Regions from separate parts of the Desulforamulus hydrothermalis Lam5 genome, predicted to be linked through region 1. Evidence: riboswitches for the same ligand, from Rfam matches in the RefSeq annotation. Region 1 holds a riboswitch; the other holds the start of a gene.

Region 1 (4,800 bases):
ACGCCGGCCGCTGCTGGATTTTCTGGAAAAGTATTGCTATGTATATGTGGAAGGCGGTGCGGTTGATATCAGCCTGGGCTTCACCCTGGAAGGGGCTTGTATTTTTCTCAATCAACAAGAGCGAATTTGTTCCGCTTATGCATGCCGTTCCCTGGTTTGCCAGAGCTTTATTTGCCTGGAGAGTACCTTAAGGGCACAGGAGTTGCGCTCAGAATTGGTAAATGCAGGCATGGATGAACTGGTGCGCCAGTGGCTGTGGCAAAGCCGCCAAGCAGGGCGTAAGCCGGTTGCGCATGAAGCACACAACCCTAACCCCAACCTGGCCGATTATCCAGCCAATGGCTTTACCGATAAAACCAGTTACCGCCAGGTTCTTTTAGCGGATATTTGCAGCCGGAAGCTGTGGAGCAAATTATATAAGCCCTAAAATAAGAAAAATTTTAATTTGGTGATCGGCATGGTTACACAAATTAAAGAAATTCGCAAGCGTAACCAATTAAAAAAATTAAACGCCTTGGTAAAGGAAATTTTGGAAGTCAGACAGTTTTTAAAATACTTTGATAACCTTAACCTGCCGGATTACCAAGCGATGATTGATCAATTACCACAGGGCATTGAGCCGGGCTTGCTAATTCGTTTACAGCAGCGGCAGTCCTTGGCATATTATGGCTATTTTGAGCTTAAAGCACGGGAAGCAGCTTTAAAAAAAGCTATCCAAAAAGCTTCTGACGATTTGGATAACTTGTTAAAATTTGGGGAATAATAAATTTATGGTAACTGATATTCGAACTTACCGGCATAAGCAAAAATTAGCCCATATCAATGAGCTGATCAAACAATTAATGCTTGTCAGGTCAGACATCCAAAGGTTGAAGATTGAAGAAGAGCGGTTGAAAAATGCCATTAGAGATTTGACCAAAGAATTAGCTTGGTCAGACCGGCCCAACATTTTACGCGAATAGGGTCATTTGCCGGATTAACATGTGTCATGGAAAAAACTGGGGATAAAACAGTGGATAATGTGGATAATTATGGAAGATGATTACAGCAATCCGCAATACTTGCAAATTTGGCGAACCGGCAGGGGTTTCTGCGTAAAACAGCCGGGAAGTCAGCTATATAATTAGCGGTCAAAAACCGGCTTAGTTTTTAAATTTTTCTGTCAGATAAAAAGGATTACCGATAATTTTGCAGAATTAAGCATTAAAATTAAAACTCCGAGTCCAATAACCTGTAGACACTGTTATAAATTCTTGTAACATTGTTATGGTTTTTGGACCGACAGGGTATGTTGGGAAACCGGCATGCCTCCCGTTGCGGAAAGGAGATGATAGACGACAGGTAATGCCGAGCTTTGTTTCCTTTTCCGGGGATAAAGCCCGGTTTTTTAATTGCCTTACCAAAGCCTGCAATACTGCTGTTGTTTCATGCCCATGGTCTGCGTTTTGTCTTAACAGGTTGATTAAGTAATTTAGTTCAAATTGCTCTGTTTTAAAGGAGAGATTGCATGATGCGTAAAATAAGTACTATTGCTGTAATTTTTGCACTGCTTGCTGCATTTATGGTTGGATGTCAGGGTAAAAGCGAGCCCAAGGAGAACAGTAATGAGGCAGCCAAGCCGGAAACGCCGGATGTAATTTTAGCAACTACCACCAGCACCCAGGACAGCGGACTCCTTGATATTCTCATCCCGGATTTTGAAAAACAAACCGGCTACCGGGTTAAGGCTGTTGCGGTAGGAACCGGACAAGCCTTGAAAATGGGGGAAAAGGGAGAAGCCGACGTGCTGTTAACCCATGCTCCCAAGTCTGAAAAACCTTTGGTAGATGCCGGAGCGGTTATTAATTACCGGTTAGTGATGCACAATGATTTTATTATTGTCGGGCCGGAGAATGACCCGGCCGGTGTAAAACAAGCCAGGAGCAGTAAGGAAGCTTTTCAAAAAATAGCAGCAAAGGGTGCGATTTTCGTTTCAAGAGGGGATGATTCAGGCACACATAAAAAAGAGCTCGCTCTCTGGGAGGCGGCCAAAATTGATCCGCAAGGACAGAAATGGTATCAGGAATCCGGCAGCGGCATGGGTCAAACATTGAACATCGCCAATGAAAAATTAGGTTATACCTTAACCGACAGGGCCACTTATCTTGCCCAGAAGAAAAATCTTAAACTTGTTATTGTTTCCCAGGGTGACAAAGATTTGCTTAATATTTACCATGTCATGCAAGTAAACCCCAATAAATTTTCCAAAGTTAACGCTGCCGGGGCTAAAGCGTTTGTGGAGTATATGATAAATCCTGATACTCAAAAAATAATCGGGGAGTTTGGTCGGGAGAAATACGGCGAATCTCTCTTTTCTCCGGACGCAGGAAAAGAAGCAAGTGAACCGGGTAAATAAGTATAACGTGAGCCGGCCCGATTTCTCCTTGCAAATGCAGGGGGTTACCAAGTGGCCGGCCGGGAATCAGCAAACCACCAAATTTTGAAGGCTTCCGATTGCTCGGAAGCCTTCAAATTACTGGCGGGAGTGTGTGGGAATCGAACCCACCATGGACAGGAGCGCTGCCCAACGACTGGTTTTGAAGACCAGGAGCACCACCAGGCACCATCCACTCCCAAGGTATATCTAAAAGTTATTAATTTCCGTCTTATTATAACATAGTAAAGGTTCGCAGACAATAAATTGTCGCCGGCAAATATGTTACTTGCGGTTTTGTTTGCCCGCCTCGGCTATGCCGGTCAACCTGCTTGTTTTTTATGTTAGCCGTTAGCTTGCTATTCCCGCTTAAAGGGAATGATTTTTCCTTTTTCAGATGTTTGATCCGGTTTTGGATGATCAGCCTGCGTCTCAGCGGAGCAACCTCCACAGCCGGGGCACCCACCGTTAAGATTGACCAGGCCGAATTGAAAAGCTGTTTTGAGAACTTCGTGTCCCAGCTTATCCAGTTTCGGATTATAATAAGGAAGAGTTTGGCTGTCATCGATATGCTGCAAAACTTGCAGAAGAAAACTGCGCATGGTTTCAGTATCAAGCAGATCCACGAGATCCCGGCGGGGAATAAATCTTTTTGTCATCGTGATCTCTCCTAAAAAATATTTATATTGGTAATTTCACCGCCCAGAGGGATTTTCCTGCAGGATCAAGATTTGCCGGTATAACAAAAATATGCCGGCTGAAGGTTAAGCTAAAAATAGAGGAATTTTTTAACTATTGGCGAATAAGTACCTGTTATGGTGGAAAGATACTCTCAAGTAGGTGACGGTTTGCAATATGCTGGATTTTTTCAGACAGGTTAGGGAAGACCTGGAATTAGTTGAACAGGAAATTAAAGCGGTTGTTCAATCCCGTGATCCACTGCTAACTCAAACATCCATGCACTTATTGAATGCCGGAGGAAAACGTTTACGTCCGGCTTTTGCGCTTTTGGCAGGTAAGTTATACAACTACAGCTTGGAAAAACTTTTGCCCCTGGCCGTGGCTTTAGAACTGATTCATATGGCATCATTGGTACATGACGATGTGGTGGATAATTCGCAGACCAGAAGGGGTACTCCCACAGTAAAAGCCAATTGGGGCAATGCCATATCCATGCACACAGGAGATTATCTGTTTGCCAAATCTCTGGTGCTTATTTCACAATATGAGAACCCGGTAATTGCCAAGGTGTTGGCAGAAACCAGTGTAAAAATGTGTGAAGGAGAAATTCACCAAATTTCTACCGCCTTCAAGGCGGATCAAAGTTGGCGCGACTATTTTTACCGCATAGAACGTAAAACGGCTTTGTTAATTGCGGCCAGTTGCCAGCTGGGAGCTGTGGCCGCCGGAGCACCGGTCCAGGACCGGCAGCGTTTAAGAAGGTTTGGCCACCAGTTAGGCATGGCTTTTCAGATTACTGATGATGTTTTGGATATGGTAGCTGACCAGTCTTTGCTGGGGAAACCCCTGGGGGGCGACCTGCGCCAGGGCATATTAACCATGCCGGTGCTTTATTCGCTGGAGAAAAGCCCGCAGCGCCGGCGCCTGCGGGAGCTGGTGGAGATACCAAACAAAACTGATGACCAGGTAAAAGAAGCTATAGATATTATTAAGGAAGCCGGGGGTATCGAATTTTCTTTTGAAGTAGCCCGCCGGTATATTGACAAAGCCAAAAACAATTTGGCATTACTGCCGGACCGGCCGGTTAAACAGGCCTTTTATGAGATTGCAGACTTTATTGGCATTAGGAGGTTCTAAAAACAGCGATACATGGAAATGCTTTACCCTATTTTTGTTAAATTAGCCGGTCGGCTTTGTCTGGTGGTGGGCGGCGGCCAAGTGGCGGAACGGAAGGTCGGTTCGCTGCTGGAGTGCGGGGCCAGGGTAATAGTGGTGAGTCCGGAGGTTACCCCGGCCATTAAAGAATGGGCAGATCAGGGCAAATTGGAACTGCGCCGGCGAGCCTACCATACTTCTGACCTGGCAGGTGTTTTTCTGGTGTTTGCTGCCACCAACCGGTCAGAAATTAACCGGCAGGTGACTGAAGACTGTTTAGCCCGCAATCTGGCTGTCAATGTTGCGGATGATCCCGATGCTTGCAATTTTTATGTACCTTCAGTTATCCGGCGGGGCAAACTGGCCATAGCGGTTTCCACAGGCGGTGCCAGCCCGGCTTTGGCTGCCCGGATTAGGCGTCTGCTGGAACGGCAGTTTGGTCCCGAGTACCAGGAATTTATGGAAATACTGGCTGATGTGCGCAGTCAGGTGCTGCAGGATGTAACAGATATTGAGCAAAGAAGAAAGATCTTCAGTCACCTGGTGGAATC
Region 2 (4,800 bases), on a different contig from region 1:
TTGCCGTCCTTAGTAGCGCCGTACTTCAGGTCGATAAAGAAAGGTGACCGCTTGCCGGTGTAAGTAATCTGCTGGTAGTAGTTGAAGTTCAGGAAGCAAGGCTTGCCGGTAGCCATGGCAGCAGCACCCACCAGTGCCTCAATGGTGGGGCTGAACTTGTAGCCGAAGGTACCGCCCACACCGGGGAACTGGGACAGGAACAGGTTTTTGCCCGGCTCGAGGCCTAGGCCTTCGCCAATCATGAGGGCGTGCAGGTCCAGGCCGATACTCTTCGACAGAATTTGCAGGTTGCCGTTTTCGTCATAGTAAGCGGCGGCAACATCCGGCTCGACGGGCAGGTGGGGCTGGCGGCCGACGTATAAGTCTTCCATAGACACCACAACATCTGCTTTTTCCATCAGCGGCGCAGTGTCTTCACCCTTTTCGATAAGCTGCTTATAATAAACATTGGGGGTACCGGGGTGAATCTCAATGGCATCGGGTTCCATGGCAGCAGGAGCACTCATGTAAGGCGGCAGAATTTCCAGTTCTACTTTAACTTTTTCTACAGCAGCCTGGGCGTTTGCTTCCGTGTCGGCGCAGACAATGGCAATGGCGTCGCCGAACTGGAAGACCTTTTCATCACACAGGATCGGACGGTCATAGCTGTCCCCCTTGTTGTTTGGGAAGTTCAAGCCGTTAATGCGGTTTTTACCCTTAATATCCTTATGCGTAACAACCTTGTAAACACCGGGCATTTTTTCAGCTTCGGAGGTATCGATGGAGAGAATCCTGGCATGAGAAACCTGGGCCTGGACCAGTTTGAGCTGCAGGGTGCCGGGCGGCATCCGGAGACCGAAGTCGGAGCCGTATTCAATGGTGCCTGTGACCTTGCCCACAGCAGATGGACGTGGATAATCGGTACCCAAGATCTTGCCGTCAGCCGGCATCCGGAAGCTCAGGTCTTCTACAGTGATTTCACCGCGCATCAGCTTGGCAGCCGCCATCACAGCGTCCACGATGGGCTTGTAACCGGTGCAGCGGCAGACATTTCTGTGCTTCTGAAACCAGTCGCGTACTTCTTCCCGGGTCGGGTTCGGGTTTTGGTCCAAGAGACCCTTGGCGGATACAATAAAGCCAGGGGAACAGAAGCCGCACTGGGCAGCGCCGTATTTAACCCAGGCCAGTTGCAGGGCGTGCAGGTTGGTGGGGGTGCCGATACCCTCAATGGTGGTAATAATGGATTCGTCGGGAATGCGTTTCATCTTGTAGGCGCAGGACATGATTACCTTGCCGTTCAAGATCACCGAGCAGGCCCCGCACTGGGCTTTGCCGCAGCCAACCTTGGTTCCGGTCAGGTGCAGTTGTCCACGCAGGACATCTGCCAGCATAGCTTCCGGATCGGCAACTACAACAGTAGTAACACCGTTGATGTTAAGCTTCTTTTTAATCAATTTTTTACACTCCTTCTCTATTTATTAAATCTTTAAGGCCTGTCAAACAGCACCTTAAATTTCAATTCCAAGTTATTTGCCAAAACCACAGTCCGGATATCTGCATTCCTTACAGTTAACACAGAGACCACCGTGACCCAGAGCAACAATATCTCTGCGGGTTATTTCTTCCCCTGCCAAAATGCGAGGGACCACCAGGTCAAAAATACTGCTGCGGCTGTACATTACACAACCTGGCAACCCCAGAACCGGTACTTTTCCCATGTAGGCCACCATAAACATAGCCCCGGGCAAAGTGGGTGCACCGTAGGTAACAATGCGTCCACCGGCAGCTCTGATTCCGGCGGGAGTCAAATCGTCGGGGTCTACAGACATGCCTCCGGTAGCTGTTATCATCTCAGCCCCCTCTCGCAATAACTGGTTGATTGCATTTACAATCATTTCTGTGCTGTCAGACACAAATATCTGTCTGAAGACATAACTCCCCCACGACGCTATTTTTTTGGTTACTACCGGTCCAAATTCATCCTGAATTCGACCATGATACACTTCACTGCCGGTGGTGACAACACCAACTTTTAAAGATCTAAAGGGTTTGACCTCAATCAACGGGTAGTTAATTCGACATATATTTTCAATATTGCGAATTTTGTCGTCCTTAATAACCAGAGGAATGATTCTGGTACCCGCTAATACTTTATCCTTTTCAACTATTTGGTTGGTATGTAGAGTTGCAAACATTACATCTTCCAGTTCGTTAATACTGTATAAAGCATCTGAATTTACCTTAAGCAGCCCCTTTTCTTTGGCCACCAGGTTTACCTTGCCCTCTTTAGGTTCAGTAAGGGTTATGCCGTGACCGGCAGCTGCCCTGGCAATTCTCAGGGCTGCGTCATCTTCATGCAATAGGTCTTTATTTATTTCCCATACGTACAAGTTTTGCTTGCCCAGATCCAACAGTCTTGGAATATCTTCAAACTTTACAATGTGCCCTTTCTTGAATGCCCTGCCCTTAAATTTACCCGGTATAATCTGGGTAATATCGTGGCAGAGAACCATTCCCACCGCCTCCTGGACCGGTACCATCTTCATAACCATATCCCCCTTGTATTTATGATAGAAAAATAAAAACCAGGATGCTGTGGAAGGATAAACAGCACCCTGGCATTCTACCCCCAAGGTTTACTACTATACTCCTTTCCACACGGGAGGCTTAATGGTTTCCCATTAAACCCTATCGGCTTGGCCGTCATAGCACTGCCTTAGACTACCAAGCTCGGAGCTCACAATTCAGATTTATCTTGTTAAAAAATAAAAACCAGAGTCTCCGCAAAGAAGCAGGCAGACCCTGGCCTTGTTAGCCAAGTATTTACCGTACTCCTTTCCTCACGGGAGGCCCACCGGTTTCCCGGTGAACCCTAACGGCCGGGAGATCATGGCTTATGCTTTAGATCTAACGGCTCGGAGACAAGTTCGTTGAAATTTATAGCAAAATCCATACCATATATTATCCGTTATAATCCGTTCTATAATAAATCAATTTTGCATTGCCTTTTATTTTCGGTGTTCTATAATGGTAAAAATGTTCCAAAAAAAGACAAATCTGCTTCTTAATTAATTAATTATCCGACTGTGGGTTATATTCTACGCAAAATTTAATATTTCCTTTGTAAACAAAGATCAGATGTTGTCGAATAAATACCTTCTTTTTTATTGCTAGCTAACCTCAACTTAATAAGCCCGTCAAAAGGTTCCCGCTTAAATTGGAAATCAGGCGTAGAGAAAGACTAATCCGTATTTTCCAAAAAGTGCATCAGCCATTCGTTGGTTCTTTGCTATTATTGAACACCGCTTAATGACCACTTCCGGTTATGCCAGGCAACTGTCATGCTCTATGAATTGGAGGTAGGGCTTCAAATGGACAGTATAAAATTAATCCCTGCAAGCCCTATAATATAGAATCTTGCAGGGTTTTTCTTTTACTATTCCCACTCAATAGTACCCGGCGGTTTGGAAGTAATGTCGTACACCACCCGGTTAACCTCTGCCACCTCGTTGACCAGGCGGGTAGAAATGTTGGCCAGCACCTCATGGGGGATGCGGGCCCAGTCGGCGGTCATGCCGTCATGGCTGTAAACCGCCCGCACCACCACAGCATAAGCGTAAGTACGCCCGTCACCCATGACACCGACGCTGCGCATGTCCGGCAACACCGCAAAGTATTGCCAGATTTCCCTGGCCAAGCCGGCCTTTTTAATTTCATCGGTCACCACAAAATCTGCCTCGCGCAATATGGCCAGTTTTTCCCTGGTGATTTCACCCAGTATCCTGACCGCTAAACCGGGGCCGGGGAAAGGCTGGCGCCAGACAATTTCTTCCGGCAGGCCCAGTTCTTCGCCTAACCGGCGCACTTCATCCTTAAACAGCCAGCGCAGGGGTTCAATCAGTTCAAACTGCATATCTTCCGGCAGGCCCCCCACATTATGGTGGGATTTAATGACGGCCGCTGTGGCGGTGCCGCTTTCCACCACATCCGGGTACAGGGTGCCCTGTACCAGAAAATCAATATCGCCCAGTTTCCTGGCTTCTTCCTCAAACACCCGGATAAACTCGGCACCAATGATTTTACGCTTTTGTTCGGGATCGGTAATACCCTTTAGTTTCTCTAAGAAACGTTCCGAAGCGTCCACATGCACCAGTTTGATGTTAAACCGGTTGCGGAAGGTTTCTACCACCTGCTGTGCTTCGTTCTTTCTTAATAAACCGTGATCTACAAACACACAGGTGAGCCGGTCACCTACCGCCCGGTGCACCAGCACCGCCGCCACGGAAGAATCCACGCCGCCGCTCAAGGCACACAAAACCTGGCGGTTGCCCACCTTTTGCTTAACCTCCCGAACCGCCTCCTCCAGGAATGAACCCATGTTCCAGGCGCCGCTGCAGCCGCAAATGTCAAACAAAAAGCTCTTGAGAATTTCCGTACCCTTGGGGGTGTGAACCACCTCGGGGTGAAACTGAACCGCATACAGCTTCTTGTCCGGGTTGGCCATGGCTGCCACCGGTGCCTTGTCAGTCCTGGCAATTACCTGAAAGCCCGGCGGCGCTTCTTCTACCCGGTCGCCGTGGCTCATCCAGCATTCTTCATCGGCGGTAAGGTTTTTCAAAATATTATCGCACTGCATTACCTGCATTCTGGTGCGTCCGTACTCATGCTGCTCGGCAGCCACCACTTTCCCCTTCAGTTGCTGGGTCATTAACTGCATGCCGTAGCAAATACCCAGCACCGGGATGCCCAGCTCATAAACAGCCGGATCCACCTTGGGGGCGTCGGGCAAATAGACACTGGCAGGGCCGCCGGAGAAAACAA

What was found. A riboswitch is a leader RNA that binds a small molecule or an ion and turns the genes downstream of it on or off. The one in region 1 is predicted to bind molybdenum cofactor.
Region 2: another riboswitch for molybdenum cofactor. It lies ahead of DESHY_RS11875 (molybdopterin-binding protein); the one in region 1 lies ahead of DESHY_RS00735 (ABC transporter substrate-binding protein).

What each region holds. Positions count from the first base shown of each region.
Region 1 is NZ_CAOS01000001.1:133,487-138,286, forward strand. Features, by position in the region: gene DESHY_RS00720 (YkgJ family cysteine cluster protein) at 1-427, shown strand, start outside; gene DESHY_RS00725 (hypothetical protein) at 458-763, shown strand; gene DESHY_RS00730 (hypothetical protein) at 771-962, shown strand; molybdenum cofactor riboswitch at 1,204-1,343, shown strand; gene DESHY_RS00735 (ABC transporter substrate-binding protein) at 1,511-2,395, shown strand; tRNA gene DESHY_RS13825 (tRNA-Sec) at 2,517-2,614, opposite strand; gene DESHY_RS00740 (hypothetical protein) at 2,773-3,072, opposite strand; gene DESHY_RS00745 (polyprenyl synthetase family protein) at 3,269-4,231, shown strand; gene DESHY_RS00750 (precorrin-2 dehydrogenase/sirohydrochlorin ferrochelatase family protein) at 4,250-4,800, shown strand, end outside.
Region 2 is NZ_CAOS01000013.1:346,245-351,044, reverse strand. Features, by position in the region: gene DESHY_RS11880 (molybdopterin-dependent aldehyde oxidoreductase) at 1-1,433, opposite strand, end outside; gene DESHY_RS11875 (molybdopterin-binding protein) at 1,506-2,525, opposite strand; molybdenum cofactor riboswitch at 2,611-2,727, opposite strand; molybdenum cofactor riboswitch at 2,795-2,912, opposite strand; gene guaA (glutamine-hydrolyzing GMP synthase) at 3,416-4,800, opposite strand, start outside.